Regions from separate parts of the Alkalihalobacterium sp. APHAB7 genome, predicted to be linked through region 4. Evidence: predicted binding sites of a transcription regulator. Region 4 holds the regulator's gene; each other region holds the start of a gene.

Region 1 (7,564 bases), on a different contig from region 4:
TATCACAGATCGTCCCAAAACGATTAATAATAAAATCATTCCTGTTGGCTCACATGGTTTAAGTGTTATGTCCACCGGATTTATGGTGCGCGGAAATAACCCCATTGTTTGGCGCGGTCCAATGCTAGGACGAATGATCGAACATTTCTTTAAAGACGTGATTTGGGGGAAACTTGACTATGTAATTTTAGATATGCCGCCAGGGACTGGAGATGTTGCGCTTGACCTTCATCATATGGTTCCTGAATGCAAGGAGATTATTGTTACAACGCCTCACCCGACAGCAACACATGTAGCTGAACGAGCAGGGACGATGGCGCAAAATACTAACCATGAAATATTAGGTGTCATCGAAAATATGTCTTATTTCTCTCCTCCTGGACAAGATAAGAAATATTATCTTTTTGGAAAAGGCGGCGGGGAGACATTATCTAAAACATTAGATACTCAACTATTGGCTTCCTTACCTATGGCTCTCCCGAATGACAATGGTGAAGTTCCATCTATTTATGATGAGACTACGAATTTATTTGCTCACTTTAATGAACTTGCCCAGCAAATTGACGAAGTTTTATTAAACCAAAAAACAGCAATAAATTAATTTTATACTTGCAGAAAAGCCGTTTCTATATCGATATGGAAACGGCTTTTCTTATTGATTAAATTCACTCTTTCCCTTTCCTATCATAAGGTTAGACTTCTTGCTCAACATCACCTTATACCATCACGTTATGTGGAAACCGAGTTCAGCTCATTTACACAGTACATACATTGTTTGTTTTTTGAAACCTACTAAAAAAAGAAGCCGACTCCATAGATGAGTCGGCCTCAATGTGTAGATCTGACTATGAGGAATAACGTAAAGCTCCCAAGAATAGTGAATTCAGTTTGGGTCTTTACTGATTGTCAGTGAAATAATATAGGGTTTAACCACCAATAGCCGACATAGCTCTTACAGTTGGCGTCCCTTGTTCATACATCGTTTGCCCCATTTCATGATTTTTCGGCTTTAAAAACAATGCTCGCTTATAGGCATCAATAAGTGCGTGATGGTCATGGGCTATCGCTTTTACAGGTACTTCTGCTTCCCAGAACAAACACGATTTCAGATGTCCATCCGCAGTCAGGCGCAGTCGGTTACAACTAGCACAAAATTCATTGGATATCGGATGGATTAAGCCAAAGCTTCCTTTCGCATTTTCAAAAGAAAATGTTCGTGCTGGTCCTGCCAGTTCTTTTCTTTCGTGCTCAGTATATATGCCAATCGTTTCAGCTATATTTTTTACAATTGACAGGGACTGATATTGTTTGGACCATTCGAATTGTTGGTTTCCAATCGGCATGTATTCAATAAAGCGAATTTGTATATTTTCTTTCATCGTCCACTTTAAAAAGGTTTCAATCTCATCCACATTGTAGTCTTTTAATAAAACAACATTTAACTTGATGGGATGTAACTGATGATCGATAGCTGCTTGAATTCCTTCTAGGACATCTTTCAGTTTCCCGTTTCTCGAAATCTTCGTATATTTTTCTTCATTTAAAGTATCAAGACTGATGTTTATTCGATTTAAACCAGCGTCCTTTAACGCTTGAGCGTACTTTGCTAGAAAGATACCATTCGTCGTAAGCGCGATATCTTCTATACCAGGAATTTCTTTTAATCTCCCTATTAACTTTGGAAGGCCTTTACGAACTAGCGGCTCTCCTCCTGTAATACGAATTTTCTTTATGCCTAGTTGTGCTCCAGCTTGAACGATATTCACTATTTCGTCGTCTGTCAGTAGATGTTGAAAACTTGTACAATCATGAACCCCGTTAGGAACACAATAATGACAAAGGAGATTGCATCGATCTGTAACCGAAATTCTTAAGTAATCATGTTTCCGATCAAATCGATCAACTAAATTCATATCATCACTTCCTTTAACCTTACTTTATCAAATGATGATCGTTTATTCTGTGAAAAATATCACTGACCATAAACTTTATTAAATTAAAAATATTACAAAAAAAATCAAAATCTTGATGCAATTTATTAAATAATGGTCTATAATAGAAAACAACTTTACGCTTCAACGCTTTTAGGCATTAAAGTGTAAGGGGGTTTTCACGCTTTTGATAGACTTACATAAATCTAGGGGGCAACTATGATGAAAAAGAAATCGTTGGTAACTATTCTCTCTTCCATTGTTTGTCTTGTTGGACTTACAGCTTGTGGCGAATCAAACAGTGTAACAAACTCAAGTGAAAAAAATGATGCAACGGAAGTTATTACACTGAAGGTGGGACATATTGCACCACCTGGAGAGGCTTATGCACTCGGGTTTGAAGCTTATGCAGAAGCTGTGGAAGAGGCTACAGATGGACAAGTACAATTTGAAATTTTCGGTAACGGTTCCTTAGGGGGCGAAAGAGAGTTATTAGAAGGAGTCCAATTAGGAACTATAGATATGAGTGTGATTACAACGGGTGTAGTCAGCAACTTTGTTCCTGAAGTAACAGCTATTGAATTCCCGTTTTTATTTAAAGATTTAGAGCATGCTTATAAGACATTAGATGGTGAGGTAGGTCAAGAAATATTAGAGATCATGTCCAACTCAGGGTTAAAAGGAATTGCCTTTTGGGAAAATGGCCAACGTCATTTAGCGAATAATGTAAAGCCAATTATGACTCCAGAAGATCTAAAAGGATTAAAAATGAGGACGATTGAAAGCGAACTATTACTAGATACGTATAGTGCTTTAGGGACAAATGCTACACCGATGGCTTTTCCAGAAGTATACGGTGGTCTTCAACAAGGGGTTATTGATGGATCTGATTTTTCTTACGGAGTAATTTGGAGTACTAATGTGTACGAACAAACGAAATATCTTTCTGAAGTAGGATTATACTATGCATCTGCGACACTATTAATAAATCATGACGTATACAACTCGTTACCCGTAGATGTTCAAGAAGCAATTATAAATCTAGGAAAAGAATATGCACAAATACAACGTAACATTTCTCAAGAGTTAGAAGCTGAGCAAAAGCAAAATTTAATTGATAACGGAGTAGAAATCATTTCTAGCGAAGATCTAGATCTAAATGCTTTCCGTCAACTCGTAGAGCCTGTATATGAAAAACATGCTGAGAAATACGGAGAGTACATTCAGCGAATACAAGCTACCGAGTAAGGGAAAAGTAAGAGCGGCTGACCTATTGTCAGTCGCTCTTTGTTTATATACCAAGAATTTGCTTTGCTCGCATTACTGTTGCTTCATCTGGTGGATTCACATGCGAGAGCGGATATTCTAACCCTAATTGCTCCCATTTATAAACGCCCATTTGATGGTATGGGAGTATTTCCACCTTCTCAACATTCGATAAGGTGTCGATAAAAGAAGCAAGTCTTTCTAAATCTTCGTCTGCATCCGTTATACCCGGAATAAGCACATGGCGAATCCAAACTGGCCGTTGTTTTTCAGCAAGAAGCTGAGCAAACTGTAAAATGTGTGTGTTTGGGACCGTTGTTAACTGTTTATGCTTTTCATTATCGATCTGTTTTACATCTAGTAAGAATAAATCTGTATATTGGAGAAGTTCATCTAACGACTTAAGGAACGACTGACTCTTCGAAAAGCAGCCTGCAGACGTGTCGATCGTTGTATGAAGCCCTAATTCTTTACATCGTTTAAATAAGGCAATTAAAAAGTCAATTTGCAGAAGTGGTTCTCCTCCACTGACCGTAACCCCGCCGTTCGATCGTTTTAAATACGGGATATACGTTTCAATGTCCTGAATTAGATCGTCTACATCAACCGGTTCACCCTTTTTCTGTTCCCACGTATCAGGATTATGACAAAATTGACATCGTAACAAGCAGCCTTGCGTGAAAATGACATAACGAATTCCGGGCCCGTCTACCATACCTGATGTCTCTACTGAATGCACGTAACCTTTCATAATTAGAAGCCCCTTTTGAATAAATTCATGATGATATTTTTAAATGGTACCAGGCACCTTTAGCGGACTAAAGGTGCCTGGTACCTCCCTTTTTATGTGACACCTATATCTTTTTATGTGATATTCATCCTTTTATGATGGACCAATTTTCACACTTATTTATACTGGTGTTACTAGTTGCTTTCCTCCAATGGAGTCATGGAATGTACGGTTAATTACATCTAATTGCTGTTCTCTTGTTAGTTTAATAAAGTTCACCGCATACCCTGATACACGAATGGTTAATTGCGGGTATAATTCCGGGTGATCCATTGCATCTAATAATGTTTCGCGGTCAAAGACGTTGATGTTTAAGTGATGCCCGTTCTTCTCTGAATACCCATCTAAGATAGCAACTAAGTTTGTCGTGCGGTCTTCCGATTCTTTACCTAACGCCTTAGGAACGATCGAGAATGTGTTTGAAATTCCATCTAGTGAATGTTGGTACGGTAATTTAGCCACCGAATTTAATGAAGCGAGTGCTCCTTTTTTATCTCTTCCGTGAAGAGGATTTGCGCCCGGTGCAAACGGCTCGCCATCTTTTCTTCCGTCTGGAGTATTTCCTGTTTTCTTACCATAAACCACATTCGAAGTAATGGTTAAGATGGACATTGTCGTTGTAGATTGACGATACGTATCATGCTTTTTCAACTTTTTCATAAAACGTCTGACGATATCTTGAGCAATTTCATCGACACGATCATCATTGTTTCCGAATTGAGGGTATTCCCCTTCAACGATATAATCAACGACAATTCCGTTCTCATCACGGACCGTTTTTACTTTTGCGTGCTTAATGGCACTTAATGAGTCAGCTACTACAGATAGACCTGCAATTCCTGTCGCCATCGTCCGTAAAATTTCATTGTCGTGAAGAGCCATTTCAATGCGCTCGTAATTATATTTGTCATGCATATAATGAATGATATTTAAAGTATTAATATAAAGCTCAGCTAACCATTCCATGACATGATCAAACTTAGACATTACTTCTTCATAGTCTAAGTATTCACTCGTAATTCTTTCAAACATCGGTGTCACTTGAATTTTCGCTTTTTCATCAACCCCACCGTTAATCGCATATAAAAGCGTTTTTGCTAAGTTTGCTCTTGCACCAAAGAATTGCATTTGCTTCCCAATTCGCATAGCAGATACACAACAAGCAATTCCATAATCGTCACCAAATTCTACACGCATTAAATCATCATTTTCGTATTGAAGTGAACTTGTTTGGATCGACATTTTTGCACAATAGCGTTTGAAGTTCTCTGGCAAGTTCGTTGACCAAAGCACAGTTAAATTCGGTTCTGGTGCTGGACCTAGGTTTGTTAGCGTGTGAATGAATCGGAACGACGTTTTTGTGACTAAAGGTCTGCCGTCTATTCCAACCCCGCCGATTGATTCAGTTACCCATGTCGGATCGCCACTAAAGAGATCGTTATAATCAGGTGTTCTGGCAAATTTGACGAGACGTAGTTTCATAACAAAATGATCGACTAATTCTTGTGCTTCCTCTTCTGTTAAACGGCCTTCTTTTAGATCATTTTCAATATAAATATCGAGGAACGTTGAGACTCGTCCTAAGCTCATCGCTGCTCCGTTTTGCTCTTTTATTGCAGCTAAGTAGCCAAAGTACAACCATTGGAAGGCTTCTATTGCCGTAGTCGCCGGCTCAGAAATGTCAAAACCGTAAGAAGCAGCAAGTGTTTTCAATTCTTGAAGCGATTTAATTTGTTCAGAAATCTCTTCTCTTAAACGGATCACTTCTTCAGACATTCTTTTACCCATTTCTTGAAGCGATTGTTTCTTCTCATTAATTAAGAAATTAACACCGTATAAAGCAACACGTCTGTAATCACCAATAATTCTTCCACGGCCATAAGCATCAGGTAAACCTGTAATGATCCCGATTTTTCTCGCCAGTTTCATTTCATCTGTATATGCATCAAATACACCTTGGTTATGTGTTTTTCGATGCTCTGTAAAAAAGCGATCCACTTCTTGATCCATCTTGTAACCGTATGCTTCACAAGCTGTTGCTGCCATGCGAATACCACCGTATGGCTGTAATGAACGTTTGAACGGTTGATCCGTTTGGAAACCGACAATTGTTTCCTTCTCTTTATCTAAATATGCTGGTCCATGTGATGTGATTGTAGAAACGATTTCAGTGTCTAAATCATATACGCCACCGTTTTCACGTTCTTTTTTGGTAAGCTCCATCACTTTTTCCCATAATTTTTTAGTGCTTTCTGTTGCGCCTACAAGAAAAGCGTCATCACCATCGTATACTGTATAATTTTTTTGAATGAAGTCCCTTACATCTATTTCTTGGTCCCAATTACCTTTTCTGAAACTGTTTGGATGACTCATCTTTTTTCACTCCTTGAAAATTAACAATGGGATTAAGACGCTATCAAAATGACTTACAGATTACTATTTCAATATAAACAACCTAGCTTTTTCAATAGCGTCTTTTCTAATTTTTTCTAATTTACTCTACAGGTCTAGTATAACAATTCAGTAGTATTTGAGGCTGTGAAAAAAATCACAAAATCGTGTCACCTATAATTCTGTTCACGAAATAGTCGTAAATCAACACCCCCTTCATCTATTATTTCTCCCAAATAAGCTTTACATTTCCTTCTTCAACCTCGATGGTGTAAGTTTTAACTTTACCTTCATCAGGAGCTTGTACTTTTCCATCGATTAATGAAATTTTCCAGTCATGCATCGGGCAAAAAACAAAGTGACCGCTGACAAGACCTTCGGAAAGAATGCCTCCTTTAGGGTGTGGACTTTTATTTTCGATCGCTCGAACCGAACCATCTGATAGGCGAAAGAGAGCAATCTCCTCCCCATCGACAGAAAACACTTGACCAATCATTTCTGGCAGTTCATGAAATGAATAAAGTTTAATAGCTTGTCTTGTTTTCATCATTCTAATCTTCCTCTCTACTGAACTGGCACTGGTATAGTTGTTGTTTTAAAATAGGCTTCACGGATACTTTCATCCTCATTTATTTTTTGCCACGGCTCTTCATAACGACTCACTGTTTTTTGCAGCGTTGCGTTTAATTCCGCTCTTTTTTCTACATCGGCTACTACTTCCTTAATATGGTCTAATCCAAGGCGGTCCACCCAGTGAGAGGTTCTTTCTAAATAATTGGCCGTTTCACGGTAATACTGTATAAAAGCCCCTGTCATTTCAAATACTTCTTGTTCCGTTTTGACTTTACAGAAGAAGTCTCCAGCACGTAAGTCTGTGCCCCCGTTACCACCGACATATAGTTCCCAACCACCATCAACTCCAACAACTCCGACATCTTTAATTCCGGATTCTGCACAGTTTCTCGGACAAGCGGATACACCCATTTTGAATTTATGTGGTGTATCAAGACGTTCAAAGCGTTTTTCTAATTCAATGCCGAGACTCATCGAATCTTGAGTACCAAAACGACAGAACTGTGAACCTACGCACGTTTTTACTGTACGAAGCGTCTTTCCGTAAGCATATCCAGATGGCATCCCTAGCTCTTCCCATACTTGAGGGAGTTGTTCTTTTTTCAATCCAAAT
Region 2 (7,564 bases), on a different contig from region 4:
TTCACGGTTTAATTGTTGTGCAGATGGTAAATCATGACCGAATGGCTTTTCAATAATAAGCCTTGTCCATCCATCCGTATCTGTCAATCCCTCAGATTTTAGGTTAGACGCTATTGTACCAAAAAATTCAGGTGCCATTGCCATATAAAAAATTCGGTTACCTGGTATATGATGCTTAGTATCTAATTCATTCAGTAGACTATTTAGTTCGTGATATGAATTTTTTTCTTGCACATCAAATGGTAAGTAATAAAAATGCTCACAAAACTTTTCGACTAACTCTTCATTTGCATTCTTTCCCAATGATTGTCTTACGGTTTCGCGGAGCGTATTATCTGTCCACGATCTTCTGCCTAATCCAACAACAGCAAACTCTTCAGATAATTTATTTCCTTTAAATAAGTTGAAAATAGAAGGATATAACTTTCTTTTTGCTAAATCACCAGTTGCTCCAAAAATAACTAATGTAGATTTCGGTTTTGTGTTCATCAGTAATGGCCTCTCTTATCTCTCACTATTAATTTAGGAGGAAATTAAATATTCCTTCTTATCAATTACTTTATTAACATAAAAAACCTTTAAAAATTCATATGTACACCCTATTCCTTTTAATTTCCCCTACTATGGTGAAATTATCATGTCCTATTGAATGACTAAATAGAAATAGGACACAACATTTCAATTCTAGACGAGCAGATTGTTAAAATCAATCAATTTGTCCGCATTTTTCATAATTTTAATCAACTTAAACCTTGGAAATTACATCTAATGGAAGTTAAGCTTATTATAAATGAGGGGATATTGAAGGTAATAATGCCTAAGGTCAAACCAACAGTGAGAGTTCTATCCTAAGACACTTTAGTCCACTAAAGGTACCTGGTACCTTTAGTGGATGGTTTTTGTTGGATATATTCTATAAAAAGAAAACTAACAGAAAGACAAAGGCAACACTATTGCCTATTTCAATTATTCCTAATGTTATTGGCTTCACTGGTTTCTTCGGCATAATCCATGTTTTTAGAGAACTTACAGCTAAAGCTAATGCCACGAATGGAAGGCCCAATAACATCGGTACGATAATGAGTCCACCGTGATAGAAGTTAGAAAGCTTTTGAAAACGTTTGTTACCTCGTTCACGAATGAAAGTTTTCACATGAAAAACGCTACCAATAAAGAAGCAAACATTTAACAACATGATGAAATATGCTTGTAATGGAATAGCACCATTACCGATGTAAAAAGCAACTAGTACAAGTAACGAAAAACCAACAATGGCAACGACATCATTGACAAACAACCGCTCTTTCTTTTGCTTTGCAAACCATAAATTTAACCCAAAAAACGGGCTGATTACTAGAAATAATAAAATTAAAAATGGATATATGACAAGCACGGGAACTACAAAGAAACTACCTATAAGAATATAGAGTAATAGAGCTGGAAGAACCTCTTTTCCCAATTTCGGCCTTCGAATATAAGAAAGAAGCGGTCCAGTAGCAAAATAAAAGCTCAAAATGCCAATGAAGAAAAACAAATGAAGCCATTTCGTTTCGCTAAATAATGCACCTAATAAATATGGGATAATTAACATCGCCCATGCACCATGTTCTCGTGGAATGAATAATTTCATTTATCATCTCGCCTTTCTATCGCTACAATAAATAAGCTAGCTAAAACCAGATTATATTGCTCATACTTAGAATGAACAGTAAATGATAGCTGGCGCTTATCAAACATAATTTTGTGAATGATTAGCGCCAGTTATGGGGGAGGAAAGACTTATACAGCCTTTCTACAATAAGTTTAGCTTATTCTTATATTATTTGATGTGAAAAACATCACAAATAGTAAAATGCTTGTGTGATTTTTTGCACTGCCACCCATATCTTATTTTGTTACATTAGGGCTACACTTAGATAGAAAGGATGTTTTCATGTTATCCGTTACGATTTCATATGAACATTTAGAACCTTTGTCCATCACGATCAATGGATCAATATTACGAGATTCCACTGAGCATTTCCAAAGCAAAATTAACCACATACATGAATTGAAAATTGTCCATCATCTTAAAGAAAAATGTTGGTTTCTTTCCTTCCCTCCTGAGTTGAATTTAGCCGAATTAGAAAAAATTCATGAACTTATTGAACAACTACTTCTTCATAGCGCTGAGTCAACACTTGATGATACACAAGCCTTTATCGGATATTTGCCAGATGGCAGCCAAGCTTTTATATCCCATCGATTTAAAGAATGGCGAGAATTTATTTTAAAAGCAAAGCATCGCTCTATGGAAGGACAAAAAGTTGAGATTTTTTCAGAAAATGAAAAGTTAGCAGACGGGATCCTAGTAGATTATGAACTAGCAGATGGGCAAACATTCGAAATTAAAAGCATCACGTTATTAACACGTTTCGGTGAAAAAGTATTCTCTCAAAGTAAAATGTCTATTGCTGCAACCGGAGAATTTTTCTAAGCACATAAAAAAACTTTTGATCTTTCTATATGATTATAAGTCCCGCTTACCTTCTTGACTGCAATTAACCTTTTAAACCTTTAATAAGTGTGCCTAAAAAGCGTGTGAAACTTTCACACGCTCAATTTCATAATGTTTTAGTATAATTAATTATAAAAGGCTGTTTTCGTATACTTTGTTGCTTTTGGACCGTTTTCGCTTCACTCTCTTATAAAAAGAGGCTGACTTTATTTGCACAAGCAAACCTCATAACGAGGAGTGCAAAGCAAAAGTCAACCTCCCTTTTAAATTGTACATATTTCTACGGGACAATCGCCACAGTGCAAATAATCCTTTAAGAATTTGATGTTTTTTATGACGATATAACCATCGTCTAACTCGATTACCTCTTCTTTTTTCAAGTCATTTAGCATACGATTTACACTTTCTCTTGATGTACCAATAAAATTAGCCAAATCTTGATTCGTTAGATTTACGTTTATTTTTACTCCCTCTTCATGATCAATCCCATAAGAGTTAGAGAAGCGAATTAATGTTGAGTAAATAGCTCCTGTTTTACCACAAAGTAAAAGATCTCGGAATTTAGCTTGTGTCGATTGGGTGTGTCTTGTGAACCACTTCATGAAAGCCATAGCAATTTCACCATTTTGGCAAAATAAGTTTTCTAATTGCTCACGTTCAAAGCGCACTAATTTAGCCTTTCCAACAACTTTAGCCGTTACACTGATCGCCATTTCGTTGAATAAACCAACTTCACCAACTAGTTCATCTTTTTGTTTTAAATGAACAGAAAACTCTTTTCCATCAATCGTCATCTTACTTAAGCTAACTTGCCCTGAACGAACTAAGTATACGAATTCTGGATAATCACCTTCAACAAATAAGACAGTACCTTCATCGGCTGTTATTTCCGTACCTACATCTAAAAGAATTCGTTGGTTTTCAGGTGACAATTCACTAAAAAACCTTTTCATTTCAACCGTTCGCTTCTCCACTTTTACTTCACTCCAATTTTACTTTTCTAGTTGCATTTATGTGTAAACTCTACAAAAGATTATTAATAAGTGTTTTATTATATGAAATGTCTCACTTTTATTAAACCCACTTCTCGATCGTTAACCAACTTTTCGTATCGATTAGGTTTTCCTTTGTAATCACTATTGATACAGTACTTATGCAAAATTTCTTACTTCTGATGATACGTTAGCTGTTATGTATTATCAATCGGTGAATACCCTGAATTACTTAGGTGTATTTTTCCCTACTCCGACCTTTTGTATAATAATCTACACTTCGATCATCTCCATAAATCTTTGGTAAAATTGACACAATAAAGAAACTTAACTTATTTAGAAAAGAAAAAAGCCAACAAATCTGCTTAAAATGTCCTAAAAAGACCATTTTAGTTGGCATATGTTGGCTTTCTCACTAATTGGTGTATTCTAATTTCCGCCACTTTAAGTACGTTAAAAATGCAATAACCGATGAAACGACTCCAACAATTGTATAAGTGTAAATTTTCTCATACTCGACACCTAAATACGCTTCAATCGTCCATTGTAGCATCACGACATTCACAGCAATCGTTATTAATATAATGGCCCAGCAGATTTTTTTACCCATGGCGAATTTTCCTTCCCACCGCATACACGACCCCATTATCTAATTCGATTTCAATTAGCGGTAACTCCCGTTGCGGCGGGCCAGCCATCGGTTGCCCACTGTGTAAGTCAAAATATCCTTTATGACACGGACAAACTAATTCTTCTTTTTCTGGTTCATAAAAAACCGGACACATTAAGTGTGGACAAGCACTGTTATACGCTAACCACTCACCAGCCTTCGTATGAATAAGAATGGCTGGATCTTTATCTGTTGGGTAGTTAAATGTAATTGAACTTCCTTTTGGTACATTCACCATTTTGGCTATTTCCGTTCGTTCAAAATCGTCTTCAGCAAAACCCAGCATCGCTCGTACTGAAAATGGTACTGTTGCAAGTCCTAACGCTACTGAGGCTCCTACTGCCGTCTTTAAGAAAGCACGACGGTTAAATTTTAAATCGTCATCACGATCAATATTATCGACAAGATTAACCATATCATCTTGACTGTCTTTTTGATTTCGACCGAGTTTCTTCTTATCTGTCATCTTTATCCCTCCTCTGGTCTTAGAAAATCATTAATCCGAATACACCCCGAAAAACTCAGGCACGTATTGCCATTTATCTTGTTCTGAAGGTTTTTTTCCTTCAATTAAGTTCATCTGTGTACGACGTCTGCGTAAAGCTTGCATTTCGTCGAAGTCAATAAAACGGATCGCATCACTCGGACAAACTGATGCACACATCGGGGAAATCCCGTATTGGGTTCTGTCATAACACATATCACATTTGTACATCTTATTTTCTTCAAAGTCGAATTTTGGTATACCAAATGGACATCCAAACGTACAGTTACGACAACCGATACACTTTTCTTCCATTGCCGAAAGGACGACACCTTCTTCTGTTATTTGAATTGCATTCGCCGGACATACTCGTGCACATGCTGGGTCCTTACATTGCATACATAACATAGGAAACGTTTGTCTACTTTCCATAAAGTCGACATATTCAACGTAGTTTCTTTCTTTTGCATCGTGACCGCCACATTCACGGCATGCCGCTTGACATGAGCGGCAGCCGATACACCTTTCAAATTCTAAATACATAACTTTTTTCATTGCAGAACACTCCTTATCCCATTTAGGCCTTTTTCATTTTTACCGAACATACTTTAAATTCAGGCATTCTCGAAACTGGATCTAAAGCTGGATTTGTTAATACATTAACCGCAAGTTCTTTGCCCCAATGGTAAGGAACAAACACTGTATCTTCACGAATTGCTTTCGTCAATCGAACTTCTAATTCCATTTCTGAACGTCTTGTCATTAATTTCACTGTGCCCCCATTTACGAGGCCATATTGACTTGCAAGTGCTGGATGCATCTCCGCATAAGGTACCGGACATTGCTGCATTAAAAATTCAGTTCGTCTAGTTTGACTTCCGGATAAGAAGTGGAAAACCACACGTCCAGTTGTTAAATACAACGGATATTCCTCATCAGGGACTTCTCCTGAGTCTCGGTAGTTAACAATTGGAAGAATTGCTTTTCCATCAGGAGTTCCGAATTTCTCTTTAAACATCGTTGGTGTTCCCGGGTGGTCTTCTGAAGGACATGGCCAAAATACACCGTCTTCTTGGTCAATTCGCTCGTACGTAATCCCGTAATAATCAGCTTTTCCACCTTTTGAAGCTAAGCGGAACTCATCAAAGATCTCACGTGCATTGTTGTAGTTGAATAAATGTCCTTTACCCATTCGCTCTGCAATCGCCTTCATAATTTGCCAATCCGTTTTCGATTCTCCAATCGGGTCTTTTACTTTACGAATACGAATGACTCGACCTTCAAGATTAGTCGTTGTCCCTTCGTCTTCTGCCCAAGATGTTACTGGAAGAATAACATCTGCAAATTCAGCAGTTTCTGACATAAAGAAGTCACTTACAACTAAAAAGTCTAATTTATTAAATCCATTCCATATATGTTGAAGGTTAGGTGCTGATACCGCTGGATTACTACACATGACATGCATTCCGCGAATGCGACCTTCCTCAATTTCATCAAACATTTCGTACGCAGATACCCCTTCTCTCGGCATATCAGCGGGGTCAATTCCCCATACGCTCGAAACATATTTAACTGCTTCTGGATCAGAAATTTTACGGTAACCTGGAAGTGCATCAGCTTTTTGGCCGTGTTCACGTCCACCTTGACCGTTCGCTTGACCAGTAAATGTTGCTACACCTGATGCGAATTTACCAATTTGTCCTCTTAGAAGCGCCATTGACGTATAAAGTCTAACATTGTCTACACCTTTAGATTGCTGTTCAATACCTCGTGCAAACATGACAACTGATCGAGGAGAACGTCCAAAGATGTGAGCGGCTTTCACAATTTTTTCTACTGCGACACCCGTAATTTTCGAAGTGAATTCAGGTGTAAAACCTTCTACTGCTTGTTTTAGTTCTTCATAGTTATTACAACGCTCGTTGACATAAGCCTCATCTACATAGCCTTCTTTAATGAGCAGATGAAGCATTCCACTTGCTAATGTGTCATCTGTTCCAGGTCTAAGGTCAAGATGTACATCGGCAATTCGAGCAGTTGGAGTTTCACGAGGATCTGCAACGATCATTTTCGCTCCTTTGTCTCTCGCTTTCCATAACCATTGGATACTTGTTGGATGACATTCAGCCGTATTTGAACCAGCCATAAAGAAGCAATCCGTATGCTCTAACTCTGGCCATGGTAATGTTGATCCCCGATCTGTACCAAGTGTCTGCATAAACCCGCCAGCAGCTGAACTCATACAGAAGCGGCCATTATAATCAACATAACGCGTACCTAGTGCAGCTCGAGCATATTTCCCAACAAGGTAACATTTTTCATTTGTCATCGATACACCACCGAATACACTCAGTGCATCTTTACCGTGTTCTTTTTGCAGCTTTTTAAAGTTTTTCTCAATCAGATCAAGCGCTTCTTCCCAAGTTGCTTCAACAAATTGTCCGTTCTTTTTAATTAGCGGTTTTGTAATTCGCTCGTCGTGATCGATCGTTTGATAAGCGGTTACCCCTTTAGGACAAAGCTTTCCAAGTGTTACTGGCCAGTCGTAACGAGGCTCTACCCCTACGACTTTATTTGTTTTTTCATCTAGGCGAATGTGCATGCCGCACTGCATTCCGCAGTAACAACAGTGTGTTGAAATTAATTTTTCTCCTTCATGTTGTAAGTTTTTTACGCCTTCTTTTACAAGATAGTCCGTCATTTTATTTCTCCCCTTCTCTTGTTTCATCATAAAAGTTTTCAGAACGTTTGCGGCCAAACCCTGGAATGTGAATACCGTTATTCGTTTGGATCGGTCCAAATGGATTCCCTGCTGCATTTTCTAAATTTAATTGGCTCATTACACGCATTCTTCTTCGACACGATGGACAGTAGTCCGCTAAATAAGAACCGTCTTTTAGTTGTAAGTCAAAGGCTTGCAC
Region 3 (7,564 bases), on a different contig from region 4:
TTGCCAAATACATCATCATTTGTTTGTCCTCCTTTTCGAGTACAGTGCAATCCATAGGAGTATTAAAGGAGCGGTAACCCAAGCTAGACGAAGGCTCGTATCCTGCTGTATTAACGGATGTTCATCGACAACCATCACTTCATCTTTATGGATTAATTGATTCATCTTTTCGTATACAGAAATCGTCGGGCTATTTAAAAAAAGGTAGACGAGTTCATTTTCTTGAATTAGACGGTAAAGAGACGAGCTATATTTCAATGGAGTATCCCCAATTCCATTTTGATCTAAATCGAGTAATGGCATATTAGGACCCCAATTATTTCCGCGATGATGTTCACTCCAGTTCGTTTCGGGTACTCCGCCGACAGTAATAACGGAGGCGACATTTTTCAAAAAGGAATTCTCGGTAAAGGTTTGGTTTTTTGAACTTGCCCAAAGTTCTACACCAATTTGATTTTGTATAATATTATTTTTTTCAATGCGGTTATTTTGTGACTGATCAATAAAGAATGCGCGTTGGTTTTGGAAAAACTCATTCTCTGTAATGACATTATCGTTGGCTGATTGTAGAAGTAACCCAAATGAACGAGTACTTTGGTTTAACGAAAATTCGTTATTGGCGATCAGATTATTTCTCGAATTCATAATGGCAGCGCCACCAGTATTAAAACTAAACTGATTGTTCATAAATTGGTTGTCATCCGAATACATGAAATGTAATCCGTATCTTGTATGTGTTAATTTGTTATTTTTCACTTCGTTTTCATTCGAGTAATCAAAGAACAGCCCATCTCTTGTCCCTGTGACGATATTATCGATAAATTGATTGCGGTTCGAATACGAAACGTGAATTCCATTGCCTTGACCGTGAATCGCGTTATTCCCTTGACCGCTCACAAATACAGCTTCAATGAGATTATCGTGAGCTTGGCTAAGATAGACACCGTGGTAGGCATCGGTAATCGTTATATTTTTCACAACATTATGGTCGGTATGAACTTTTATTGCTGAAAACTCTTCTTCTGAATTTAAGGAGAAGCTACTATTTTGAACTGACACATTTTCAATTTGAACATTTTCTGCAATAATCGAAATCACGTTTCCTGTGCCGTCACCGCGAATCACCGTTTCTCTTGACCCAATAAGGGTAAGTGGCTTTGTAATGACGATGTTTCCATGGTAGACTTGATCAGCTAGTTCGATAACGCCATGTTCTGGAGCACTCTCAATTATTTTTTGCAGGTCATCTTGGGCAAATGTGAAAGTATGTCCGATAACAGAAAATAAGAGCAGGAACAAAGCCACTTTTTTTACCATTACTTTCTCTCCTTCCAAAGAGGATACAAGATGAGTAAAAAGGCAAAGCCAATTAAATAAGACCCAAAACTAAAGGAACTATGCGTTACAAAATTAGCTAACGTGTTTTCTCCAATCACTGGAGGAACAAACGGGTCAATCGTGATCGGTGCTTTGGGGTCTAGCTCGGTTCCGAACTTCGTTAATGTTTGTTGCAGATGATAGAGTCCGTAAGTACCAAAAGCTAGGAAGAGACTAATAAGGCCATAAAGCCACTTTTTGTTCTGTAATAATGCGACAATTACCGTAAACACCGCTAATCCACCTATGATATAAGGTAAAAACTGCAACTCTGGAAAGGTAGAATCACTAAAGTTTGCCATGCCAATATAATGATTGAGGCTATTGATAATCTGAATTTCACCAACTAATTTGTAAGGGTAGACCAGGATATTTAACCCTTCTTGATATTGGGGAGCGTAAAATTTCATTCCCCACCAAGGTAAAAAGATTGAGATAACGATACATCCGGCAGCTATTAGTAAACTAACAACGGAGGGAAAAGATAGTTTATTATTCATAAAGTTCACCTCACTAAAAGAAGTGGAAAGGGTATTGCTACAATACCCTTTCGCCTGTTATTCCTTTGGTTTGACTAGTAGGTATCCAGTCATTTCTTGGTGTAGTGCTGAACAGAAGTTTGTGCAATAAATCGGGAATACGCCTGGTTTATCGGCGACAAATGTGAGTGATTTCGTTTGGCCAGGCATTTGTTCAAAGTTCAAGTTATAGTCCATAATACCAAGTCCGTGAACGATATCTTGATCAAAGTCCGTGTTTGTAATATGAAGGGTGACTGTATCACCTTCGTTTACCTCGATGACATCAGGACGGTCTGCAGCTGCATCAAAGATAAATTTCGAACGCATTGAAATACCGTAAACAGAAACGTGATCTCCATCTCGCTCAATACGAGTATTCTTTTGGTCATATACAGCATATGGATTGTTTTCATCTTGCTGGTATACATGGAAGGTGTTGATCACATCGCGATGAATCATTTGCCCATAGTGTGGTTCAGGGTTAACAGGTGTAGATGATAAGTGAACCATCTTCTCCCCATTAATATTGAATAAATCCATTGATTCTGGATGCGAAGGTCCAACCGATAAATAGTTGTCTTTTGCAATTTTGTTTAAGGAAACTAAGTAATCACCACGTGGTTTAGCTGTATCACCGTGAGCCGTTACTAAGTGACCTGGTGAATAATAGACATCGTGTCGATCTACGACTTCTCCTGTTTCATAGTCCCATTTTACGACTTCAGAAGAAATAAACATGGTAGTATAAGCATATCCTTTATCATCAAATTGAGTGTGAAGTGGTCCAAGTGCTCCTGGAGGGTCAACTTCACGTTCCATAACAGACTCATAATTTAAGACAGGAATACCATTTCTTTCACTAGAGAAATCTTCATTGGCAATAGCTTCAAAGGCTTTTTCAAATGAAAATACGGTCATTGCAGGTGCTAGTTTACCAGAAGCGACAAAGTACTTTCCATCTGGACTAACGTCGACACCATGAGGAGATTTGGCAACAGGGACTAGATAAATGCCACCTTTATGTTTTTCTGGATAAATCATTTTTTGTCCGTCAAATTCCTCGTATTCACCATTCTCAATCTTTTGTTCTAACTCTTCCCAGTTAAATAAGACGATGTAATCACGGTCCGCTTGAGAAGCGTTAATTTCTAAATTTGTTGTTGCTTCTTCGGTGTTATACGTTGTAATAACGGCCCATTTACCAGAAAGTCCTTTACCTGCTCTTGCCTTATCATAAGACCAAGGGGGGAGGGAGACTTGATAAGCAATATCTAACTTTTGTTCTTCTTCATCGAAAGTCACAGCAGACATGACGCCACGATACGTCTCACTGTATTCATCAAGTGAAGCAAATTCATTCCCCATCGGAACAGCAAAGCGTGTTGGTAAGAATAAGTATTCAGTGTTTTCTGTAACGAATGCTGCACAATGTGGTCCACCGCTATTTGGTACTTTTAACATATCGACCGTATGGAAATCAGCTAAGTCAAGGGCAGCTACACGGTTATTTGCTACGTCGGTAGCAAAAAGAAACTTTCCGTCATAATCACCATCTGTCTCGGAAAAGGCAGGGTGATGGAGATCGCCCCACGTATAGTCGCCTAGCATTTCACGTGTATAGTCATCAAAACCATATCCTGTCGCAGGATCTGGTGTAAAGACAGGGACTGTCCGAATATGGCGCATAGATGGAACACCATAAATGAATAGCTGTCCGGAGTGTCCGCCGGAATTGAATAAGTAATAATCATCTAATTCTCCATGAGGTACATATACTTGTTCAGCTTTACTTTTGACACTCGCTGATGTTGTTGGAGTTGTTGTATTAAAGTCGGCAAAAAATACAGTTGCAGCTAAAACTCCAGATACTAAACCAGCAACCCCAGGAAATATAATCTTTTTCACACGAATCACCCCCAAATTATTGTTCAGACGCTTCTTTCAAAATAGCAACGATGGCTTCAATTTCTTCATCAGACATTGGATTACCGCTAACAACACTACTCATTACAGCAGAAGTAGGTTCTTTTAAGTATTCATCCAGTGGTTTCCCGTGCTTTCCTTCTACATTTAGATATGAGTTGGTCAAGTCGGGTCCTGTAACTCCACCATCTAACCCTAATCCTGAAACGGCATGACAAGTTAAACAACTAAAGTTGTTTAATGTTTCTCCAGCCAGCGAATCAACAGTTGCTGACATTTCTTCAGCGATCTCAACAGCATCCATTTGATCTTGGCCCGTTTCTTCTGATTGTTCATGCTGAATTTCCGCCTCTTTTTCCGGTTGAAAAACTAGATAGCCTCCTCCAAAGGCGATTGCAAAAGTAAGGACAAAAGTAAGTATTGAGCTTTTCATTTTGTGGCTCCTTTCTATCTTTTTTATAGAAAGGACTGAGCCTATTCTATTATTCTTCCAATCAAGGTAATTTTAGGATCATTCCTTTCTAATGATTTTATGATAGATTGTGTAAAATTTTGGAGTTGTGATGAATATCACACTTCACAAATCGTTCACGAATTTCATTCACTATCTTGGCTTGGATATAATAAATAGGAAGGAAGGCTAAAAGAAAAGCTATACAATATAAAAAAGTGATTTTTTTCACGCCCCACTAAACATCTCTTCGATACAATGAATAAAAAAGCAAAGAGGGTAATGGACAGTGAGTAAAAAAGAAATGAAAACTTTATTAAAAAATGTCACATTATTTAAAGAGTTATCGGATCAAGAGCTCGATCCAGTGATTGAAATTGCTCTTCCTCGAGAGTTTAGAGAGCGTGAAATTTTGTTCATGCAAGGGGAACCGTTAGACCGAGTTTTCTTTATTCATAAGGGGAAAGTTAAGATCTATAAAACAGATGTAAGTGGGAAAGAACAAATTGTTTCGATCTTACAAAATGGAGACATGTTTCCTCATGCAGGTTTTTTTCGAACAGGGAATTATCCAGCTCATGCTGAAGTGATGGAGGATGCTACGTTACTCGTTATTCCGATTATCGAATTTGAACGTTTACTACTTACGCGTCCTGATATTTGTATGAAGTTATTTCGTGTCATGGGGGAGAAAATCATCGACTTACAAAATCGTCTTGACGAACAAATTTTCCATAATACGTATGAGCAAATCTTGATGTTATTTCTCCGGCTTTCCAAAATGCATGGTCAAAACTACAATGATGGATTGGTAAAATTAACGATTCATTTTACCAACCAAGAACTGGCGAACATGATTGGTACTACAAGAGAAACAGTTAATCGAACGGTAACGAAGCTTAAGAAGAATAACATTGTACAAATGGGTCCAAAAGGATACTTACTTATTTCAACTGATTTAGTAAAGCAAGAACTTCAAATTGATTAGAGGCTCATTTTGTTTATAATGATCCGATTAAAAGTAGACTGAATGATATTCAATCAAAAAACCGTCTCTTAAGCTCGGAAACGACTTTTGAGACAGTTTTTTTTGTTTTTGTGATGTATATCACTTCATCTGCCGGTTGGATTCGTTACACTTAAATCGTAGAACAAACTAAAAAATCCTAATCGGGGGTTATTCATATGGAAACTGTCTTTAATCTTTCAACGAAAACAGGTGAGATAGTTACACGTTTACCGGAAACAAGTACGATTTTAAAAAAATATAAAATTGATTTCTGCTGCGGTGGTAACCGTCCCATTGGTGATGTGATTGCAGAGAAAAACTTAAATGGACCAGACATCTTAGAGCAGTTAAATAGTGCTTTTATTAAATCTTTAGAGAAGCCTAGTGTGACTTGGGATGAAATGACCAACAAGGAATTAATTCATCATATCATCACTACCCACCATCAATTTTTAAATTTGATCCTTCCTGAGCTGAGTCAATTTACTACGAAGGTTTTCCGTGTGCACGGAAATCATTGCCCGGAACTAGCTCAAGTTCATAAATTGTTTCACAGCTTAAAAATAGACCTTGAACAGCATACGATTGAAGAGGAGAATGTGGTTTTTCCGCTAATTGAGGCTTTTGAAGAACAACTAGCTAAAGAACAAATGCGTGAATTAACAGCTAAAATTGGCGACATGGAAGGTGACCACGAAGGAGCAGGAGACCTCCTTAGAAAACTTCGAGAAGTAACAAACGAATACACAGCTCCAGATTGGGCTTGCATGACGTACCAATTAACTTATCAAAAGCTCGAACAGTTGGAAAGCGACCTGTTCGAACATATTCATCTTGAAAATAATATTCTGTTTCCAAGAGTCTTAAATGAGTTAAAGGAGGTTCAATAAAATGAAAACACAACCATTAGGCTGCATGAGTAGTATGATGCTTAAAGAGATTGACCATTTATGTCCAGGGCTTGAGCAATTGAAAAAGGAGCATGTTCCGCTCACAAGGCAAATGGAGAATTTTTACGAACTTACTCAACTCATGGAAGAAAAGGAGACAGAAGCAACACACGAAAACTTCCAAAAGCTTTATAAGCAAGTCACTCAATTTGTTACAGAACTTGAGCCGCATTCAGAGCGGGAGGAAGGAATTCTTTTTGAAATGGTTGCAGTATACATCGGACGTGAAACGGGACCGATTGCAGTGATGGAATATGAGCATGATCAAGCCAAAAGCCACTTAAGGCAGTTCCTAGAACAAGCTGCTTTAATAGGGGCTGAAACAGATGTTGCTAACATTAGATCGATAGCTGATCATGCAGCAAAAGCGTATTTGATCCTATCAGAGCATTTTATGAAAGAAGAAAATGTCCTCTTTCCACTTGCTGAGCAATTTCTTTCACCTGAGGAAAAACAGGAGCTAGAAGTAAAAATAAAAAGCATAGTATAGTAAAATAAAGGCAGACTCTATGGGTCTGTCTTTTTATTAAAGTTTGGTTTTGCTAACAAAAATGGCTAAAAAGCCAATTAAAATACTGAATAGGCTACATAAGAAGTAAGTAATATTAAAGGGAGCCAAAGGAGGTATAGACAATGAAAATCATAATTGCTCCAGACTCATTCAAAGGTTCCGTTTCTGCAAAAAAATTATGTTCTGCAATTGGGGCAGGGATCCGCCCGATCTTTCCAGAAGCTGAGTTAATTGAACTTCCGATGGCAGACGGCGGGGAAGGAACGATGGAAAACTTAGTTCATGCGACAAATGGATTCATTATAAGTGTGAATGTAACCGACCCATTAGGAAGAAGTATTTCTTCTGCTTACGGAGTGTTGGGCGATGAAAAAACAGCGGTCATTGAAATGGCTCAAGCATCTGGCCTGCCTTTATTAACAGAGCATGAAAGAAATCCTTTAAGGGCGAGCAGTTTCGGGACCGGTGAATTAATCTTACATGCACTAGATCAAGGTTATCGGAAATTTATCATCGGCTTAGGGGGAAGCGCTACAAACGATGGTGGTATCGGGATGCTTCAAGCACTAGGTGTTAAACTTTTTATGAAAAATGGCCAATTGATTAAAAGTGATGTCAGTGATCTGCGTCAACTAGATGAACTAGACTTATCGAGTATAGATCAGCGCCTAACGGAAGCAGAGTTTGTCATAGCGAGCGATGTTAAGAACCCTCTATGTGGTCCGAATGGAGCCTCGCATATCTTTGGTCCACAAAAAGGTGCGACACCAGAAATGGTTGAAATATTGGATGATAGCCTTGATCAATACGGAAAGGTCATCA
Region 4 (7,564 bases):
ATAATATCCGCACCTTCTTTGACTAAGGCCCCTACTTTAGCGACTAAACTCGCAAAATATTGCTTCGGTAATTCTGTCATCGTCTGATTCATTTGAAACTGTTTCATCTCTTCACCTACATTTCATTGCTTTATTAAACTAAACCCATCGTATGAAGCATAACCGTTTTTGTCAATGACCGTGTTGTCCCCCACCTTTACCAGTGCAGTGTAGTAAAGGTACCTGGCACCTTTATCAGTGCAGTGCATTAAAGGTGCCTGGCACCCTACACATACACCCTCATATCGAGATAAGAAAAGGCTGCATTCGTGGAATGCAGCCTAAGCGTGGTTTTCATTTTCAGTCTGTTCTTCTTTAAGGCGTTCTGCTTCAAGGCGTTGTGCTTTTCGATACGCAACTCTCGATATGACAATACTAATTTCGTAAAGCATGAGTAACGGAACAGTTACCATTAAATGTGAAATTAATTCAGGTGGTGTAATTAAACCTGCAATTACGAGAAGGCCAAAGTACGCGAACTTTCTAACCTTTCCTAGAAAAGCGGGTGTTACAATCCCTAATCGTGTTAAGAACATAATAACGACTGGCATTTGGAACAGTAGACCAAACGGTATTGTTAACTGAAAGAGAAATGTAAAATATTCATTAATTCCATACATCTCGTTAATCCCTAATTGCCCTGCTAACGTACCGACAAATTGAATAATAAACGGAAACAAGATGAAATAGGAAAATGAAATTCCTGTAAGAAATAATAAAAATGCTATAGGAATATAGGCTAAAGTTACTTTCCTTTCCGTTTCATGCAATCCAGGACTAATAAACGCCCATAGCTGATATAAAATGACTGGAAAAATAATTAAAAATGCACTAAAAAATGCAAACGTCATATATATTCGAAGCGGATCAGTCGGCTTAAAGGCATTCATTGGAATGTCTTGAGCAGTCGGTGCAGTCTGAAGAAAGGTAATAATCGGTTTCGCAATAAATAAACCACCAATTAAAGCGATAGCAAAAAAGACGAAGACGATGATTAATCGTCTACGTAATTCACCTATATGGTCATACACAGACATGTCTTTCTGTTCCATTTAAATACCCATCCTAACTAGTTTTGTTTCTCATTTTTCTTGTTGTTATCATCGTCGTCATCAGCCAAACCTTTTGTTGCATTTTTGAACTCACGAAGAGTATTACCAGCGGCTTTCCCTAATGCAGGCAACTTTTTAGGTCCAAAGATTAATAACGCGACTAATCCAATAATAATTAAACTTCCCGGTCCTAATGGCATAACTTACACCTCCTAAGTTAAGTGGTTACTTTCTATATAGTCATACTAAAAATTACTTTCTAGGCTTATCCTCTATTATAACGGATAATGCTTTAAAAAATAAATAAGCGCTTGTAATTCAACGGATAAATCGATATGGTGAACCCTAACATTATCTGGTACTGTTAATCGTGCTGGCGTAAAGTTCAAAATACCATTAATTCCTACTGAAACGAGTCGGTCCGCAATTTTTTGAGCAGATTGAGAAGGCACTGTTAAAATGGCTACTGTAACTTCTGGGTCTAAATGTTTTTCTAGTTCAGCCAGGTTATAAATTTTAACCCCACCCATTTCTTGTCCAACCTTATCTTCATCCACATCAAATGCCATAACAATCTTTGTATTATTATTTTTTGCAAAATTATAATTTAAGAACGCTGTACCAAGATTTCCGACTCCAATTAGAATTACTTTTGTCAACTCATCCTGATCTAATGTTTTTCGAAAAAAAGAAAGTAAATAATTTACATTATATCCGTACCCTTTTTTCCCTAATGCACCAAAATAAGAAAAATCACGGCGAATCGTCGCGGAGTCAACCTTGACGGCTTCACTCAACTCTGAGGAAGAAACACGCTGTTTTCCCGATGCATTCAGATTTTCTAAGTAACGATAATACAAGGGCAATCGTTTCGCTGTAGCTTGCGGAATTTTAGGTTGTTCAAATTTCATAGATCGCCTCCAAGGTTTCCACCAATCAGGATGTACATGTCATATTGTACACTATTTTTATCTTTCGTGTAATCGTTTTAGACGACTGTTCATGAAGTTGTTGAATAACTTCCGATAAGGTACACTTAATATATCATACTTGTTTCATAGCTTTATCTCTTTGTTACCCTATAAGTAGGAAGGATTATTTTTATGATTTTATTACAATGTGTAAATTTAACCAAATCATTCGGTATAGAGCCAATCTTAACCAATATAAAATTTGAAATACAGTCTAAACAACGTATTGCCCTTGTTGGACGAAATGGCGCTGGAAAATCGACGCTATTGAGAATTATCGCTGGACAAATGTCTTTTGATTCAGGCGAAATCATGATACCAAAAGATGTAAAGCTCGGGTACCTCGCTCAGGACACAGGTCTCGAGTCTAGCCTTTCCATTTGGGATGAAATGTTATCGGTATTTGCTGAGCTTCAAAGAAAAGAACGCACGTTAAGAAAACTCGAAGAACAAATGGCTGACCCTGATCACGAGAATTACGAGAAAATCCTGAAAGAATACGACCTACTCCAAGTTAACTTTAAAGACGAAGGCGGCTACCAATATGAAGCCGATATTCGCTCCGTGCTCGCTGGATTAAATTTTGCCAACTTCGATTACAATACGAAGATCTCTACTCTAAGCGGCGGGCAAAAGACACGCCTAGCACTTGGAAAGTTGTTATTAACGAAACCAGACCTACTCATACTCGATGAGCCGACGAACCACCTTGACATTGCAACACTGGCTTGGCTGGAGCAGTATTTATCTAATTACCCAGGCGCTGTACTCATTGTCTCACATGACCGATACTTTCTAGATAAAGTCGTTGATCACGTGTATGAGCTCTCGAGAACAAAGGCCACTAAATTTAAAGGGAATTATTCAGACTACCTGGAAGAAAGCGCCCTGCGTTACGAGCAGGAATTAAAACAATTTGAAAAACAACAAGAAGAAATTGCAAAATTGGAAGACTTTGTACGCCGGAATATCGCTAGAGCTTCTACGACAAAAAGAGCCCAAAGTCGCAGGAAATCACTTGAAAGAATGGAACGGTTAGACCGACCACAAGGTAATGAAAAATCCGCTAACTTTTCTTTTGGTATTGAAAAACAAACAGGAAACGAAGTATTAAAAGTACAAGCTCTTTCTGGCGGATATGATAACGTTGTATTATTTAATGATATTTCGTTCCAGCTGAATCGCGGTGAGAGTGTAGCTTTAATTGGCCCGAACGGAATTGGAAAATCTACCTTGCTCAAAATGATTACAAAAGAATTGCAACCTCTTTCTGGAACGATTACCTATGGGAGCAACGTTGCTATTGGTTATTATGATCAAGAACAAGCGAAATTAACATCAAACAAGCAAGTCATTCATGAACTGTGGGATGAATATCCACTGATGCAAGAAAAAGAGATACGCACGGTTCTAGGAAACTTCCTCTTTAGTGGTGATGATGTATTAAAAATCGTCTCTGATTTAAGCGGTGGTGAAAAAGCACGACTCGCCTTAGCAAAGTTAATGTTAAAAAAAGCAAATTTCTTAATTCTTGATGAGCCAACCAATCACCTTGATTTAGACAGCAAAGAAGTTTTAGAATCTGCTTTAATTGATTATCCAGGAACAATCCTGTTTGTTTCTCATGACAGGTACTTCTTAAACCGTATGGCGACACGAATTATTGAACTCTCCCAACAAAATATTACGAATTACCTTGGTGATTATGACTATTATTTGCATAAAAAAGATGAAGCCCGTCAGTTACATGAACTAGCTAATGAGGAAAAAAATCAACTGGATGAACCCAAAAAAGATAAACAAAACTTTCATATAGATAAAGAAGCTAAACGAAAAGAACGTCAAAGACAACGTCGAATAGAAGAAATTGAAGAAACGGTTGAACAGATGGAAACAGAAGTAGCCGAATGGGAACAAACCTTATGCGAGCCATCTGTATATGAAGACCACGAAAAATCTGCACAGCTTCAGCAACAAATTGACTCTCATAACGCAACCATCGAACAATTACTAACCGAATGGGAAGAACTGCAAGAATAGATAGGCACCAGTTAAGTCTTCTTGCCTGATAACAAGCACTATAAGGTCCATCAAACTAGTTCATTTAGACACGTTTGGATGGACCCTTTTTAGTAGATATGCAACACCATCGAGTACTTTAAACACTAGTTGCTTTCTCTTCCAACAACCAATAATAACTAGTAGCTACAATTAGAAACATCGAAGTAGCGGCTGCAACGACTCCCGAGTCATTTAATAAAAGTAAGGCTACAGATGTGACGAGCATCGCTTGCAAAATATCTTTTTCCCGCTCATTCTTAATCCAATTTTTTTGTCGCCATAGTATAATCCCCATTAAAATATAGGAAGTAACAAACAATTGGGTCCAGTTCGAGAACTTAAAGATCTTCCAATTCATTTGCAGCTTTCTTTTAATAACATCAAGCATATACGAAAAATCACCGCTCAAAATTCGCTCAAAAGCATATCCAATATGAGTCGGTTTACCATTTATCTGTAATAAAAACAAAAGAATGAGTGAAAAAACTGGTATTGCAACTAATAAAATAGGTAGCCATATCTTCCATTTTTTCATTAAAGAACTATGCTTAACCGCAATAAATCCCCAAGCGATCGCAGCTGATAATGTAGCCCCAGCATTGGTTCCGAGATGACTCGAACCTAACATGTAAATCAGGAACCCGAACAGGATAGTCGTTACGATTAAAAATGTTCGTTTAGATGCCTTCCAAAAAGGGATTAGCATCAGTAATCCAGAAATCATATATACGCCGGCATATTCATTTCCTATTCCGTAATACCTCGCTCCTATAATGGGATCATAGCCCAAATAGGATCTTTGCATTAAAGGTGAACCCATCCACAAATCAATTGTAATAACCGTAAATTGAATAGCCCCTAGTACAACAAGAGGGCATTTAGTGAACTTTAAAAGAATCCAAGCTACTAGGATGGATAGTAAAGTTAATAACCAAAAGTAGTAACCGCTATGAACGTACAAGAGAACCTTCGATAAAAATAAATACCAAATTGGTGAACTGACCGCAGCTAATAAAATGATCTTCCCTGCATTTAACCATCGAGGGTTCGTTTTCTTTCTCCATATTAAAATTCCTACACTTATTAACATTAAAACTAACAGAGTGATATAGCTAGAAAGGATAACACTTCTAGTACTATATATTTTAAACACCCAATTTACGTTTTCCACAACCTCATCGTGATTGTAATATCCGACTGTAATCTCGGACTGATGTAAAGGTGTCCCTGGTAAGCTAGGTGGGACTTTTATGGAAAATGTGGATAAAATGGTCGGAACAATATCAGCATTACTAATTATGTATCTTTGCTTTGTCGTTTGTGAGTAAAGCTCAAATGGATGTTGAAGTGCTGTATCCCAATAATAAAAAGGGCTCAGTTGCTTTTTCTCCTTGTATGCCCCTGAATGCATCATCGGCGCGACTACCATAACATGACGACTACCGTTATCCACAAGACTTTGAATAAACTGTTCAAATGAAAACAAAGAATTTTCGTAACGCTTCCCAAAGTGATTAGACGTCATCATGTCTTTATTTGAAAATAGGCGATGAAAATCTCCCCACTCTACTACAATAAACGATCGGTCACTTTCACCCTCAACTACGCGAATTTCCTCTAATAAGAGCTCTGAATTCATGCTTAAGCCCGCTGGAGCCGCTGCATCCACCTCAACTACTTTCGTTAACTCACCTTCAACTTCACCTTTTTTATCCATAGCAAATAATGATGCATAGCGGACTCTTTCTTCTTCTGATAAATCACTGTTACCGAGTACATATCGTGTAATACCTTCTTGCTTTAAGGTTTCTCCCAAAAACCCTATCGGTGCACGGAATGTTGTCGAATTATTTTTTTCAATTAATTTGTGGAGGTACGGGTGAAGTAAACTATCCTGTGGATAAGCCCCAGTCCATTGTAAGAGAAGTTCCTCGACTGCTCTACCATCAATGTATTCTCCTTTTTCAAACGCATTCCACTGATCGACACCGACTCCCCGAATCCCTGAACTTAATGATACTGTATTGCTTAAGTACGAATAACTCCCTTCAGGCCTCACATTTAAAGCAGAAAAACCTGCTTTTCTCCAGACGTTAGGGTCACCATTTTCAAGTAACCATTCCGCTTCTTCAAAAGAAAAATCAGGAGCAACGATAATTATAAGTGATTTTTGTTGTTCATCTCCTTTCACGTTTGTTGTTAATAACATCATAAAAAACAAACTAATGATGATGATGCAACTCTTTTTCACATATGCTCCCCTCAACTTATGAACAAATTTTCTGACATATCCACACTATTCACAACGTTATGCACAGGGAAATCATTGATTTGTTCGTTTTTTTAAAAGTTATCCCCACTACCCACATGTTTATCCACATTTTTTTATAAACAAATTATATTGCAGTAGAATAAGTTATTCACGTACTTATCCACTTCATACACAATGTTGTGGATAAGTTTTTTCCACATAAAAAAACACGTTTCTTCGTTAGGAATGACGAATTTTGATGTTTCCTATCCTCAAATTCCTTTTAAAAAAAGAATTTCAAACAAAAAATCCCTTCTTTCAGCATAGACTGATAAGAAAGGATTTAAACTTTTTATTCACAGGTATCTAGTTCAAGGCCTGGATTTGCATTGAGTGCCCAATCGGAAAACTTACCTTGCTGTAACAAAATACTAGCAGCTGCCCCTATCATCGCAGCGTTATCTGTACATAGCGACAGTGGCGGAATAATTAATTCCACTTCTGAATTCTCAAACTCCTGCTCTAACCTTGCACGAAGTCCGCGATTGGCTGCAACTCCGCCTGCTAATAGTAGCTGCTTTACTTCATATTCTTCGGTTGCTCTTTTTGTCTTTGTCACTAACACATCAATGACACTTTCTTGAAAACTGGCAGCTAAGTCTGCGGGTTCAATTGTTTCTTCTCGCTGTTTCGCATTATGAAGGGTATTAATGACCGCTGATTTCAATCCACTAAAACTAAATTCATACGAATCTGGATCGAGCCATGCTCTCGGTAAATCAATCGTTACTTCCCCCTCATGTGCAAGTCTATCAATATGAGGGCCTCCTGGATATGGTAAATTCAAAGTTCTTGCCACCTTATCATAGGCTTCTCCCACTGCATCATCTCTTGTTTCACCAATCACTTTGAAGGATCCATGTTCCTTCATATAAACAAGTTCTGTATGACCACCAGACACGACTAACGCCAATAATGGGAACTCCATTTCTTTGACCAAACGATTCGCATAAATGTGCCCAGCGATATGATGAACACCGATTAAAGGAAGATTATGCGCAAATGCCAGCGCTTTCGCAGCATTTACTCCCATTAATAGAGCCCCAACTAACCCTGGACCTTCTGTTACTGCAATCGCATCTAACTGTGCAAACGTCAAGTCTCCTTCTTCCATGGCAGCTTCTACTATG

Evidence for each region. The regulator Rex, encoded in region 4, represses fermentation and respiration genes when NADH is low (regulators of the CRP and FNR family bind a similar motif). The targets are predictions, from matches to a motif close to TTGTGAAATATTTCACAA.
Region 1: pflB (formate C-acetyltransferase) is a predicted target of Rex. The motif match lies at 6,524-6,541, and genes of this name have one in related genera.
Region 2: ACNSTQ_RS19120 (YwiC-like family protein) is a predicted target of Rex. The motif match lies at 1,827-1,844, and genes of this name have one in related genera.
Region 3: ric (iron-sulfur cluster repair di-iron protein) is a predicted target of Rex. The motif match lies at 5,369-5,386, and genes of this name have one in related genera.

The regions. Positions count from the first base shown of each region.
Region 1 is NZ_JBLWFS010000026.1:33,706-41,269, reverse strand. Features, by position in the region: gene ACNSTQ_RS19070 (Mrp/NBP35 family ATP-binding protein) at 1-601, shown strand, start outside; gene moaA (GTP 3',8-cyclase MoaA) at 927-1,913, opposite strand; gene dctP (TRAP transporter substrate-binding protein DctP) at 2,151-3,179, shown strand; gene pflA (pyruvate formate-lyase-activating protein) at 3,223-3,951, opposite strand; gene pflB (formate C-acetyltransferase) at 4,108-6,360, opposite strand; gene nirD (nitrite reductase small subunit NirD) at 6,602-6,928, opposite strand; gene nirB (nitrite reductase large subunit NirB) at 6,943-7,564, opposite strand, start outside.
Region 2 is NZ_JBLWFS010000026.1:45,744-53,307, reverse strand. Features, by position in the region: gene zwf (glucose-6-phosphate dehydrogenase) at 1-489, opposite strand, end outside; gene ACNSTQ_RS19120 (YwiC-like family protein) at 914-1,630, opposite strand; gene ACNSTQ_RS19115 (hypothetical protein) at 1,934-2,476, shown strand; gene ACNSTQ_RS19110 (Crp/Fnr family transcriptional regulator) at 2,761-3,471, opposite strand; gene ACNSTQ_RS19105 (hypothetical protein) at 3,905-4,099, opposite strand; gene ACNSTQ_RS19100 (ubiquinol-cytochrome c reductase iron-sulfur subunit) at 4,092-4,625, opposite strand; gene ACNSTQ_RS19095 (4Fe-4S dicluster domain-containing protein) at 4,656-5,198, opposite strand; gene fdhF (formate dehydrogenase subunit alpha) at 5,221-7,344, opposite strand; gene ACNSTQ_RS19085 (MFS transporter) at 7,346-7,564, opposite strand, start outside.
Region 3 is NZ_JBLWFS010000005.1:189,033-196,596, reverse strand. Features, by position in the region: gene ACNSTQ_RS07865 (copper ABC transporter permease) at 1-19, opposite strand, end outside; gene nosD (nitrous oxide reductase family maturation protein NosD) at 16-1,317, opposite strand; gene ACNSTQ_RS07855 (hypothetical protein) at 1,317-1,877, opposite strand; gene nosZ (Sec-dependent nitrous-oxide reductase) at 1,935-3,803, opposite strand; gene ACNSTQ_RS07845 (c-type cytochrome) at 3,820-4,254, opposite strand; gene ACNSTQ_RS07840 (Crp/Fnr family transcriptional regulator) at 4,577-5,260, shown strand; gene ric (iron-sulfur cluster repair di-iron protein) at 5,458-6,171, shown strand; gene ACNSTQ_RS07830 (hemerythrin domain-containing protein) at 6,173-6,721, shown strand; gene ACNSTQ_RS07825 (glycerate kinase) at 6,865-7,564, shown strand, end outside.
Region 4 is NZ_JBLWFS010000034.1:9,472-17,035, reverse strand. Features, by position in the region: gene ACNSTQ_RS20900 (pyridoxal phosphate-dependent aminotransferase) at 1-107, opposite strand, end outside; gene tatC (twin-arginine translocase subunit TatC) at 321-1,091, opposite strand; gene ACNSTQ_RS20890 (twin-arginine translocase TatA/TatE family subunit) at 1,109-1,291, opposite strand; gene ACNSTQ_RS20885 (redox-sensing transcriptional repressor Rex) at 1,367-2,002, opposite strand; gene ACNSTQ_RS20880 (ABC-F family ATP-binding cassette domain-containing protein) at 2,195-4,102, shown strand; gene ACNSTQ_RS20875 (hypothetical protein) at 4,221-6,374, opposite strand; gene tsaD (tRNA (adenosine(37)-N6)-threonylcarbamoyltransferase complex transferase subunit TsaD) at 6,727-7,564, opposite strand, start outside.